Sporocytophaga myxococcoides: one gene and its partner. The protein of the gene in region 2 interacts with the protein of the main gene of each other region in a pairwise test. Links are inferred from orthologs where the notes say so. Each region holds a gene or a part of one and is shown on either strand. Other genes may lie near its edges. The genes, in order: rlmB and MYP_RS05195.

Region 1 (6,295 bases), on a different replicon or contig from region 2:
GAATAGACCTTCATGTAGAAGTGACTCCTGTTGGTTTTGATGAGATGTCTTCGATACGGAAAACAGAAAGTAGCGGCGAAATCAGGGAGCGTGTAATTAAGGCGAGAGAAATTCAACAAAAAAGATTTGAGGAATTGCCGACTGGTGATAATCCCATTCATTCAAATGCAATGATGCCCTCCCAGATGGTTAAAGAAATTTGTATTATTTCTGAACCAGGAAAAAATCTGCTTAAAAGTGCTATGGAAAAATTAGGTCTTTCTGCCAGAGCTTATGATAGAATATTAAGAGTTTCAAGGACTATTGCGGATTTGGCTGAAAGCGAAGAAATTAAAGTGGAACATTTGGCAGAAGCAATTCAATATCGAAGTCTCGACAGGGACGGTTGGGCAGGTTAATTTTTATATACATTCAGGAACTTTATTTGTTCTTATTAAATTATGCTTTCAGGAGCAATTTCATGTTTCTCCTTTAAACCCAATAATTTCCAGAATATTTGGCATGGTTTTTATCCTTAAATTGGTTAACTTCACAATTAATATTCAGCAATATGAAGAAACATATACAAAAATTGTTTTTTATAGTCTTTATGGTACTCTGGGGCCTTGCGGTTTCAGTAGCCCAGACACATCAGATTGCTGTTGTTAGTTCTCGTTTTGATCCGGAAGTTTTGAATGTAGGCCCGAACGATACCATAGAATTTATCTGGCAGGGAAATGGAAATTCTTCAAGTTCACATCCTGTAAAAGCAAACGATAATTCATTTGCTTCTCCAGCTCAGGGGAGTGTAACCTCTTATAAAGTGTTCGCAAAAAATCTGACTCCCGGAGCCAACTATTCATATATTTGTACTGCTCATTCTTCCATGCAAGGGGTTATAAATGTTTCGGTTACATCTAGTTTGGCAGATCTTCGAGAATCTAAATATGAATTTCATATCTCTCCTAATCCATTTGATGATGAATTGAATCTTACCATTTTCCCAGGAAATAAAAATGTCAAATTTATTAAGATTTTTGATATCATAGGAAAAGAGGTAGCATCCATAGATTTAAGTAACAAGGTTGGGCCTTCAGCTTATAAAGTTGATTTTTCCAATCTCAGGCCAGGACTTTACTTCTGCAATGTATATTCAGATAAGGGTATTATAGAAACCAGAAAAGTTTTGAGAAACAGATCTTAATGTTTTAACTGTTTCTTCATAATATTTAAGAATGAGATTCCTATGGGGTCTCTTTTTTTGTTTTATACCACAAAGTGCCTTAACTAATTCATATGTTCTGCCAAGTATTTTTGAAATTCAATAAAGGATGGGTAATTAATAGTCAATTGACAGAATTTTGCTAATTTCGCCTTCCATAAATTTTTAATTGGTAAAGATGTATAATTCAAATTACTCAAAACTAAATAACCTCTTGGGGTGGTTGGTTTTCATTTTTGCAACAGCTGTTTATGTGCTTACCATTGAGCCTACGGCAAGCTTTTGGGATTGTGGTGAGTTTATCGCCTGCTCCTACAAATTACAAGTACCACACCCTCCGGGAGCCCCTTTCTTTTTATTAATAGGAAGAATATTTTCTTTATTGGCTTCTGATGTAACTCAGGTGGCTTTCTGGATCAATATGGTTTCTGCCATATCTAGTAGTTTCTCGGTATTATTTCTCTTTTGGACTATCACTCTAATTGCAAGAAAATTTGCAAAGGATTATGTGAATCCAACTCTTGGTGAGAAAATAGCAATATTTGGAAGCGGGGTAGTTGGTAGCCTTGCATTTACTTTTTCAGATTCATTCTGGTTCTCGGCTGTTGAAGCAGAAGTATATGCAATGTCTCAGTTCTTTACAGCATTTGTATTCTGGGCAATTTTAAAATGGGAAACAAAAGCCGAAGAAACGGGAGCTGACAAATGGTTGCTTCTTATTGCTTACACAATCGGTCTTTCAATAGGAGTTCACTTATTAAATTTGCTTGCAATTCCGGCACTCGCTTTTGTATACTACTTTAAAAAATACGATATCACAAAGGTGGGTGTAATAGCAACATTCCTTTTGAGTGGTGTAATCATTGTAGTGGTATTATCAGGAATTATTCCCGGCTTACCTTCACTTGCAGGAACTTTTGAGATTTTCTTTGTGAATAATCTCGGCCTTCCTTTTAATTCCGGTATCATATTCTTCGGCATTCTTTTCCTTAGCTGTTTAATCTTAGGAATAGTTTATTCTATTAAAAATCAAAAGTATATTTTAAATCTTAGCCTTTTAGGATTGACTTTTATTCTTATAGGATATGCATCTTATGGTATTATCCTTGTCAGATCAAACTTCGATCCTCCGATAGATGAAAATGATCCTGAAAACGTAATAAGCTTTGTTTCTTACCTTAAACGTGAACAATATGGTGATAGACCGATCTTCAAAGGTCCTTTATTTACAGCAGGCTATCCGATTGACGTAGAAAAAGGTGGGGCGCTTTATAGAAAAGACAGTGCAAGTGGTCGATATGTTGTTTATGATTACAAGATGAATTATATCTATGATCCGAAACATGTCACATTATTCCCGAGAGCCTATAGTACCCAGTCTCATCATGTTGAGGCTTATCGAAGCAGGATGAATTTGAGAGAGGGGAAAAAACCTTCTTTCTGGCAGGATAAGGGTTATATGTTTAGCTATCAGATTGGACATATGTACATGCGTTATCTTGGTTGGAACTTTATCGGAAGGGAAAGTGATATCCAGGATAGCGATGTGTTATGGCCATGGGATTACTTTAAAAAGGATTTACCGGAATACCTGAAAAATAACAAGGCAAGGAATAACTTCTTCATGTTGCCATTTATATTGGGTGTTGTAGGTTTCGTCTACCTTTTTAGCAAAAATAGAAAGGATGGAATAATTGTTTCTCTGTTATTTATCTTTACCGGACTTGCAATTGTAGTATATCTAAACCAACCTCCGATAGAACCAAGAGAAAGAGACTATACCTTTGCCGGATCATTTTATGCTTTTGCTATATGGATTGGATTGGGAGTGTTTTTCATCGCAGATCTATTGGAGAAAATTGTAAAAAGTGAATCTACAAGATCTGGTATATCCTTTATATTATGTCTTTCTGTACCTGCTATAATGGGGCAGCAAGGTTGGGATGATCATGACAGATCAAACAGATTCTATTCTGTAGATTCTGCAAAAAATCTTTTGAACTCATGTGCTCCAAATGCAATACTGTTCACTGGTGGAGACAATGATACTTTCCCTCTCTGGTATGTTCAGGAAGTAGAAGGTTTCCGTACTGATGTACGTGTATGTAATCTAAGTCTTTTGAATACAGACTGGTATATTAAGCAGATGAAGCAACAGGCTTATGAATCAGCACCATTGCCAATATCCTTGAATTTTGAAAATTATATTCAGGGAAAGAATGATCAGATTTATTTTGTGGAAAAGCCTCAGTATAAAAATGGAATCAATCTTGCTGGTTATATTCAACTTGTAAGAACTGATAATCCGGAAATCAGACAGGAAAGCGGAAGAGGCGATTACTATACAACACTTCCTTCGAAAAATCTGTACTTGAATATAGATAAAAATGCTGTGCTGGCAACAGGTGCAGTGCCTGATACACTTAGAGGTCAGGTTCTTGACAGACTTGCATGGAATATCGGAACAAATACATTGGAGAAGAAAGATCTTATCATTCTTGATATGATCGTTACCAACAATTGGAAAAGGCCGATTTATTTCTCTACTACATTGTCTGGTTCTAATTTCCTAAACCTTAAAGATTATACTCAATTAGAAGGTTTGGCTCATAGATTAATGCCGATAAAATATCCGAACGCTTCCCAGGGCTATGTTTATGATAAGGTGATGTATGATAACATGATGAAAAACTTTTTCTGGAGAGAACTTGATAATCCTAAAGTTTACTATGATGAAAATTATTTCAGAATGACTGTAAATTCAAGATCTCAGTTCTACCGTCTTGCGTCAACACTTTATAATAACGGAGAAACAGAAAAGGCAAAAGAAGTAGCAGAACATTGTTTTAAAGTAATGCCTGATGATCCTATTACTTATGATATTGCAACACCTCCTTTTATTCAAATTTTCTTTAAAACAGGAAATGAGAAAATGGCTATGGACATTGCTAATAAAATGGGGAACAGAGCTATTGAAAATCTTGAGTATTACAAGAAGGAAAGGATACCATATGGAAGAGATTATGAGCTGAACTTCTACATTCTCGATTCAATCATAAGAGCACTGAAAGAGGGTGGCAAAGCCAAAGAAGCGGCTAAGTTTGAAGAAGTGTTAATGTCTTACTCTTATCTATTTAATCAGTAAAAGTAAATTAAAGAAATACAACCATCACAATGCCAGGCTTGTCCTGGCATTGTGATTTAAACGAATACCAAATGGAGAGAAATTCCCCGCATAATAAATCTGAATTGCTTTTCGGTATAAGACCGATCATTGAAGCCATAGAAGCAGGTAAAGAAATTGATAAGATTCTTGTTCAGAAGGAACAGTCTTCTCCTTTAATGAATGAATTGTTACAGGCTGCATTTCATCATAAGGTGCCGGTTCAAAGAGTGCCGGTAGAAAAGCTTAATCGCATAACCAAGAAGAATCATCAGGGAGCGATTTGCTTTATGTCCTCTATTGTCTATGCTTCTTTGGATAATGTAATTTCTGATTGCTTTCAGTCAGGCACAGTTCCAATGATTTTGGTGCTTGACAGAATTACTGATGTTAGAAATTTTGGGGCTATTGCAAGGACAGCGGAATGTATGGGGGTTCATGCTATTGTTATCCCTGCGAAAGGGGCTGCTCAGATTAACAGTGATGCAGTTAAAACTTCTGCAGGAGCATTGAATCATATTCCAGTCTGCAGAGAGGAAAGCCTTATTAAAACCATAAAATACCTTAAAGAAAGCGGGCTGTCTGTAATAGCATGTACGGAGAAGGCTCAGAAAACAATAGCCCAGGCGGCTTACAATGATCCGGTTGCAATTGTGGTGGGGTCGGAAGAAGATGGTATTTCTGATGAGATCATTAAAAAGGCGGATGAAATTGTAAGGATACCAATGACTGGAAAAATAGGGTCTTTGAACGTATCAGTTGCGGCTGGAATGATATTGTATGAAGCAGTTCGTCAAAGAGGGGGCTAGACTATAAAAAAAGAAAGCCCCGAAGAGTCGGGGCTTTTATATTAAATAAACCTTGCGTCTTTCTTATTCTTGGTGTCTGAAACAAAGTCTTTAACTCTTTGCTCATGATCTTTTTTGCAGATCATAAGAACATCATTAAATTCTGCAATGATGAAGTCTTCAAGGCCTTCTACTACTACTAATTTTTCTTTTGGTACTTTAACAATACAGTTTTTAACATCATAAAGCATCGTATTGCCTTCTATCACATTACTGTTCTCATCTTTATTGGATAGCTCATACAATGATTTCCAGGTGCCAAGGTCACTCCAGCCAAAGTCACTAAGCATTACAAACACTTCTTCTGCTTTCTCCATGATGCCAATGTCAATAGAGACATTCTTGCATTGAGAATAAGCTGTACTAATAAAGGTTTCTTCTTCTTTTGACCAATATTTACCACTGCCTTCTTCGAAGATTTCTGCCATTTCAGGCAAGTGTTTCTGGAAGTTCTTTATGATAGCGTTTACATTCCAGATGAAAATTCCTGCGTTCCATACAAAGTCACCACTTTCCAGGAATTTCTGAGCAAGTTCAAGCTGGGGTTTCTCAGTAAAAGTTTTTACCTTTTTTATTCTGTCCGGGTTTTCTTCAATATATTGAATATAACCATATCCCGTATCAGGCCTGCTTGGTTTAATGCCTAAAGTAATAAGCTTTTCACTTTTCGCAGCGGCATCCATTGCTATTTTTATGGTAGACTCAAACTCAGTTTCCTTAAGAATAACATGGTCTGAAGGTGCAACTACCATTGTTGCATTAGGATTGCTTTGTTTTATCTTATAACATGCATATGCGACACAAGGTGCAGTATTTCTGGCTATAGGCTCGCTCAGTATCTGCTCATCTTTCATGAATGGCAGTTGTTGCTTCACCAAGTCAGCATATATTTTGTTTGTAACAACCAGTATATTCTCTTTGGGAAGAATATTGAAATACCTCTCAGCGGTTTGTTGCAAAAGAGTTTTTCCGGTACCTAATACATCGTGAAACTGTTTTGGGAATTTTTCTCTGCTGAAAGGCCAAAATCTGCTTCCGATCCCACCGGCCATAATCACCACATAATAGTCTTTATTCATTATG
Region 2 (6,458 bases):
CAATAAAAATTTAAACTTAAAATTACACAAAAAGGCAGCTGGTTAACTAGTTGCCTTTTTGCTTTTATACTTTCTGATTTTTACCTATTTACCAATAGCTTTTCAGCTTGCAGACTCACCAGACCTGCTAATCTCATTATTTCTAAGTTCCCGGTCCAGAAAAAAGTTAAGGGCTGTTCGTAATACCGCTATTGCTGCAAGCTGACCAATTTCATTCCACGTCGGAGCTACGGCAGTTTTAAGAATGTCTGCACCTAAAAGAAATTCCAGAGCCAATGCCAGAGAACGTCCTAAGGAAAGGCGGATGTCTTCAATGGATATTTTTTGGGGTGCTAACTTTTTAAAATAATTACCTAAAAACATTGCAATTGCCCTGACAGAAGCAATGCCAATAACTAACGCTGCCGCAATTTCCGCCCCTCTTGCCAATGCAGTGGTTATTGACTTTACTATTTCTTCCATAAATAAAGGAACATCAAGAGAATGTAATTGTTTGGTTATTATATAAAAAGAAAGAAGGCTGAATATCACTTCAGCCCCCAGGTAAAAATAATAGCTAAAAAAATAAAAAAACCTAAGGGAATATTTCGGACAATAAGTTTAAAAAATATATTCCCTTGGGGTAAAACTTTTAATATTTATATCTATTAGACTTCATGTTTTAAAAACGTTTCGCAAAAAAAGCCACCTCTTCGATAAATATTTAAAAGATTTCGATAAAACAAAAAAAGGGCCTTTTAAAAGGCCCTTTCTTGAAATCTATTACCATTAGATTAATTAATTCATTGGATATCCTTTGTTTACCCAATCTTCACTCAAACTACTTTTAATATTAAGAATTTTAAAATTTTCAAAACCAGCATTTTTAAGGAAATCGTAAGGCTGCTTTACATTAGGACAATTTTGCATTGCACAGCACCCACAGTAAATAACAATAAACTGATTTTTATTTAGCTTGCTCACTTTAGTCTGAAGTTGATTCATTCCAGAAGTACTGTTTCCAATACCCACATTTACAGATCCTTTAATAGGTTGCATAGGTCCCATATTAAAAATGACTGGTTGTTTGGCCGTGGAACTATTCAGAATTCTGGCTAGTTCTGAGGGCTCAATCAGATATTCCTCGGTAAATGGATTGTCATTTTTATTTAATGTAAATGAAAGAATGCCAACAGAAATTAGCATTATGAAGATTACAGTTAGTTTCGAAGTTAGTTTCATATATTCTAAATCAGCATCTAAAGTTAAAATTAAATTTTATTCGTAAGGTCTGCAAGAAATTATGAAACGAATAAAACATTTTTAAATTTTAACCAGGATTAATTATTAAAATTTTATCACTGTTTATCAAATCATTATAGTCTGTAATAAAACAATTGACCATAATGATTTATTGGTTTTTTGAACTGCCAATGGCTTTTTAAACTTAACAAACATCAGGCCAAATGAGATAAGAAGAATTTGTTTCCAACAATATCCATTTTTCTGAGGTTTAATTTTTAAAGAGGATAAAAAATGAAGAAAATCATCATTTGTGCCCTGGTAATGACTGCATTTGCCTGCAATAAAAACCTGGATCCTGCACAGGTTCCTGACCCTGTTATCAATGCCTTTTACAGTGACTTTCCTACTGATGTGAAAGTTAAATGGGAAGAAAAGAAAAACAAGCAATATGAAGCCAACTTCGAATATAGAGGCCAACTGAGAGAAGTGCTTTACGACTCTTCAGGGACTGTTGTGAAAGTAGACTCATAATGAGGCACTATATTTCTTGTCGAATTCCAGGTAAAAATCTTTAACACCATCAATAATATCTTCTGCGATGATTGATGCTGTTCCCGATTTGGATGCTGCACGATCTCCTGCATATCCATGTAAATAAACCCCTAATTTAGAGGCCATTGCTGGACTGTATCCCTGTGCCAGAAGAGCGGCTATAATGCCTGTCAATACATCTCCACTCCCCGCAGTAGCCATTCCCGGATTACCTGTACTGTTGAAGCTTACATTTCCATCCGGTAATGCAACCATAGTGTTTGCGCCCTTTAATACCATGATGCATTTGTATCTTTGTGAAAACTTTCTGAGTCCCTCTAATCTTGAATAATCATTTGAAAACTCTCCAGCGAGTCTTTTGAATTCACCAGGATGTGGAGTAAGGATCGTATTTTGTGGGAGTGCATTCAATAGTTCCTTGTTTTTACTTAATACATTTAAAGCCCCCGCATCAAGCACAAGATTAATATTCTTATTTTCAAAAATCTGCTGTAGAAGAAATGCCGATTCAGCCCCTTCATACCATCCGGGTCCTGCAGCTACTGTATTAAAACCTGAAATGTCAGGAAGGCTTGAGATAAAATTTTCTTCCGGATCAACACTGAGAATAGCCTCTGGCAAGGAAGACTGCAATATTTGAACACCACACCTAGGCGAATGGAATTTTACTAATCCTGCTCCTGCTCTGTAACAAGACTTTCCACTTAAAACTGCCGCCCCCATCATTCCGTAGCTGCCTGCCATAATCAATACTTTTCCATAGTCCCCCTTGTGGCTAAACTTACTTCTTGGTTTTACGACAGAAAAAGCTTCTTCTTCTTCAACATAAGTAAACGCCGAACTTTGACTTTCAATAAAAGATTTATTTAGTCCGATATCTCCTATAACCCAGCAACCAGTGTAATCTTCATTCTGAGGAAACAGAAATGAAAGTTTCGGTAATTGAAATGTAAAGGTATAATCAACCTTCAGCTTAACTGGATCTTCATTATTTGCATCGCAGAAAAGTCCTGAAGCTATATCTATTGCAACTCTAGTAACTTTCGAATCATTAATAGATTTTATAATATCTGCATATAAGCCACCAACAGGTCTTGACAATCCGGAGCCAAAGATTGCATCAATAACAATTCCTCCTATAGATAAAATTGGGATATCTTCCTTTGAATTGATCTTGGTAATAGTTACAAGCTTTTCAAGTCTTTTTAAATTAATGTCAAAGTCTTTGCTATATCTGTCGGAAGAAAAAATAAAGACCTTAACAGAATATTGTACATGGGTCAATAAACGGCCAACTGCGAGTCCGTCGCCACCATTGTTTCCCGGACCACAAAAAATATAAACTTCTCTATGCGGCTTAAATCGTTTTATAAACCAATTAACAAAAGTTACTGAAGCCCTCTCCATTAGGTCGATGGATGTAATTGGCTCGTTCTTAATTGTATAGGCATCAAGTGCCCTTATCTGGTCAGCGGAGAGGATTTTCATAAGGCTAAAAGACCTCATCTTAGATCCTGTTCCTAAAGGACTTGGTTGTCAACTTAACATTGTTTATTAAACCACAATCAAAGATTCGTTAAGTTGAGGACTGTGTCCTAAAGGAGAAGGACTTGAATGTATTAATATTTAAGATTTTAATCAAGCTAATAATACTTTCAGCTTTGTGCTTTCAACTTAAAACTTATTACTTACAACTTATTACTTACCTGTCCACTTCTCCCATTACCACATCTATAGAGCCAATGATCGCTATTAAGTCTGCAAGCATCGTATTTTTTGATAATTCATTAATGACAGAAAGGTTTACAAAACATGGAGAGCGTCCTTTACATCTGTAAGGAATATCTGTATTTCCAGTTGACCTGAAATAAAAACCTAGCTCCCCTTTGGGTGTTTCACCTCTCACATAAAAATCCATTGCTTTAGGTCTGATCTTTTTAGGGACCATGGCCTGCGGATCAAACTCCCTGGTCCTCTTGTGAGTTCCTGTAAGTTGCACAAGGCATTGTTCAATAATTTTTATGGACTCGTAGCATTCTAAAACTCTCACATAGTTCCTATCCCAGCAATCTCCAACGGTTCCCATATCACCCTTGCCCACAGGTATATCAAAATCCAGTTCTGGATAGACAGAATAGGCATCTACCTTTCTCAGATCATATTTCAAGCCTGATGCTCTCAGCATTGGCCCCGAGCAACCATAATTGATAGCCAGATCCAGAGGCAGTATTCCGATATTGGCTGTACGCTGAATAAAAATTTTATTGTTGATTACCAGCGCTTCCAATTCCTTCATTTTTGGCTTAAGGTATTTTATGAAGTCTGCACAACGATCTTCAAAACCAACGGGAAGATCATAAAACAATCCACCTACCCAAATGTAATTGTATAGCATTCTCGCACCGCATACCCATTCCAGAAGACGCTGGATATGCTCTCTATCTCGCATCAGCCAGAGGAATGGAGTAAACGCTCCAATATCTATACCGTAAGTTCCGATTGCTACGAAATGTGAAGCAAGCCTGTTCAGCTCTGCTACAAGAACTCTGATATACTCTATTCTTTTAGGTAATGTATTTTCAATACCCAGCATCTTCTCTAAACCCATCACATATACATGTTCTGAGTTCATTGAAGCCAGGTAATCCATGCGATCAACGAAAGGAATAATCTGATTGTAAGGAAGGTTTTCTGCATGCTTTTCAAAACATCTGTGTAAATACCCCATATGAGGAATGACCTCTCTTACAAACTCCCCATCTGTAATTACCTCAAGTCTCAATACACCATGAGTAGATGGGTGCTGGGGACCGAGGTTGATAATCATCTCCTCGGTTTTAAGATCTTCAGGCTTTGTGCGGGTAGGCTCAGACTTCTGGAGATTGTCTTTATGGTAAATGTATTGAATCCTGTCAGTTGGCATCTTTAATAAGCTACTTTTATACCGTGATAATATTCCTGTTCTTTATAATCTTTTCTTAAAGGATATCCTTCCCAGTCTGCAGGAAGAAGAATTCTTCTGAGGTCAGGGTGCCCTTCAAAAATAATTCCGAAAAGATCAAAAGCTTCACGTTCGTGCCAGTTGGCTGTTTTATATATTTCACTCAGAGTTGGGATCTTAGGATGATTATTTTCATCTCCTCGTAAAGTTTCTACTCTGAGAGTAAAATGATGGTTATATGGTATCGAATAGAAATTATAAATGATTTCAATTATGCCCGCTTTCAAATTATCAATTGCGGTGATGCAGGACAAATAATCAAAATAGGTCTTATCATTACTCCATAGAAATTTTGCAATCTGTGGTAGTTTGTCCTTTACAATAGTGAGTACAGGCTGAAGACCTGATATATTCTCAGCTTCCACCACTTCTGCTCCAAATTCCTGTATAATCAGTTCTTTAATTTCCTGAAAGGTCATAAATTAAATGATTTAAAAATTCACCTCATCCTAAATCCTTTTCCTGAAGGACAAGGACTTCAATGTAGTACTACTTTCAAAGCTTGTGCCTGAAAAACTTTTCGCTTTAAGCTTTCAGCTCAAAGCTTTTTTCTTCTCAAGAACCTTATTAATAAGCTTCGGTTCTTTTATACTTTCGGTCCTGATTTTTTCCTGAAGTTTCATAAAGCCACCAATGAGCATCTCCGGCCTTGGAGGGCAACCTGGCACATAAACATCAACAGGAACGATTCTGTCTACACCCTTTACAACGTGGTATCCATGTTCCCAATAAGGGCCCCCACAATTGGAACAGGATCCCATGGAGATGACATATCTCGGTTCCGGCATTTGTTCATATAACCTTCTGATACGATCAGCCATTTTGAAGGTCACTGTACCGGCAACTATCATAACATCTGATTGACGAGGGGAAGGTCTGGGAAATATTCCAAAGCGCTCCAGATCGTAACCCGAGGCAAATGTAGACATCATTTCAATGGCACAGCATGCAATTCCAAATCCCATTGGCCAGATAGAAGACAACCTTGCCCAGTTGATAACATCATCTGCTTTTGTGAGAATAATGCCACCTTGTCCGTATTTATGATCTAATAGTCCCACTTATTTACCTTTCTAAAGCTGTCTTCCCGGAATATTTGGTATTAATATCTTCATATAATTTCTTCGGAACCGGAGATTTAAATGGAGCAATCTCCTGATCCGGTTTCACCCAGTTCAGGTATCCCCTTGCCCATGCATATGCAAGGCCCAAAGCAAGGATTGCTATAAAAATGAACATCTCCGTAATTGAAAACCAAGCCCATAGACCATCAGTTGCAGCTATAAGTTTTTTATTTGCGAAAACCGTAGCCCAGGGAAATAAGAAAACCACTTCTACTTCAAAGAGAATAAAAATCAACGCTATGATGTAAAATCTCATGTTAAATTGCCCCCAGGCATTTCCTACAGGGTCTTCTCCACATTCATAACTCGTTAATTTTTCTTCATTCGGGCGGTGAGGTCTTAGTATTTTTGAGGTAACCATAACCAGTCCTGCAAATAATATTCCGCTGATAATAAAAAGGAAAATGATTCCAAATTCTGATAGCTGACTATTTTTAACCTGATTCATTGTTGAGAAATTGATTTTATAATCAAGGTCTTAGAAATAAAATTTTAAGCGACTGCCTCTCTCTTTTTCTATTCCTGATTTACGATAAATACAAATCTACACCTTAATA

Evidence for each region.
Region 1: the proteins of MYP_RS05195 (region 2) and rlmB interact in binary tests that used the Escherichia coli proteins (3 or more experiments, as listed by UniProt). The link is inferred for Sporocytophaga myxococcoides from one-to-one orthologs.

The regions. Positions count from the first base shown.
Region 1 is NZ_BBLT01000012.1:74,418-80,712, reverse strand. The notes cover bases 3,528-6,295. They hold rlmB (23S rRNA (guanosine(2251)-2'-O)-methyltransferase RlmB), read left to right. Parts: upstream 3,528-4,417; coding sequence 4,418-5,173; downstream 5,174-6,295. Other genes in these bases: MYP_RS22010 (mannose-1-phosphate guanylyltransferase), read right to left, coding at 5,215-6,291; MYP_RS22020 (glycosyltransferase family 117 protein), read left to right, coding at 3,528-4,346. Outside these bases: MYP_RS22030 (YifB family Mg chelatase-like AAA ATPase), read left to right, coding at 1-398; MYP_RS25530 (T9SS type A sorting domain-containing protein), read left to right, coding at 551-1,183; more of MYP_RS22020, read left to right, coding at 1,380-3,527. UniProt on the Escherichia coli protein: Specifically methylates the ribose of guanosine 2251 in 23S rRNA.
Region 2 is NZ_BBLT01000002.1:205,550-212,007, reverse strand. Bases 1,017-3,947 are described here. They hold MYP_RS05195 (NAD(P)H-hydrate dehydratase), read right to left. Parts: upstream 3,283-3,947; coding sequence 1,750-3,282; downstream 1,017-1,749. Other genes in these bases: MYP_RS05190 (NADH-quinone oxidoreductase subunit D), read right to left, coding at 3,479-3,947; MYP_RS05200 (hypothetical protein), read left to right, coding at 1,516-1,755; MYP_RS05205 (rhodanese-like domain-containing protein), read right to left, coding at 1,017-1,221. In the rest of the region: MYP_RS05215 (lipocalin family protein), read left to right, coding at 1-6; MYP_RS05210 (DUF1622 domain-containing protein), read right to left, coding at 103-462; more of MYP_RS05205, read right to left, coding at 778-1,016; more of MYP_RS05190, read right to left, coding at 3,948-4,699; MYP_RS05185 (NADH-quinone oxidoreductase subunit C), read right to left, coding at 4,702-5,196; NADH-quinone oxidoreductase subunit NuoB, read right to left, coding at 5,311-5,838; MYP_RS05175 (NADH-quinone oxidoreductase subunit A), read right to left, coding at 5,843-6,349. UniProt on the Escherichia coli protein: Bifunctional enzyme that catalyzes the epimerization of the S- and R-forms of NAD(P)HX and the dehydration of the S-form of NAD(P)HX at the expense of ADP, which is converted to AMP.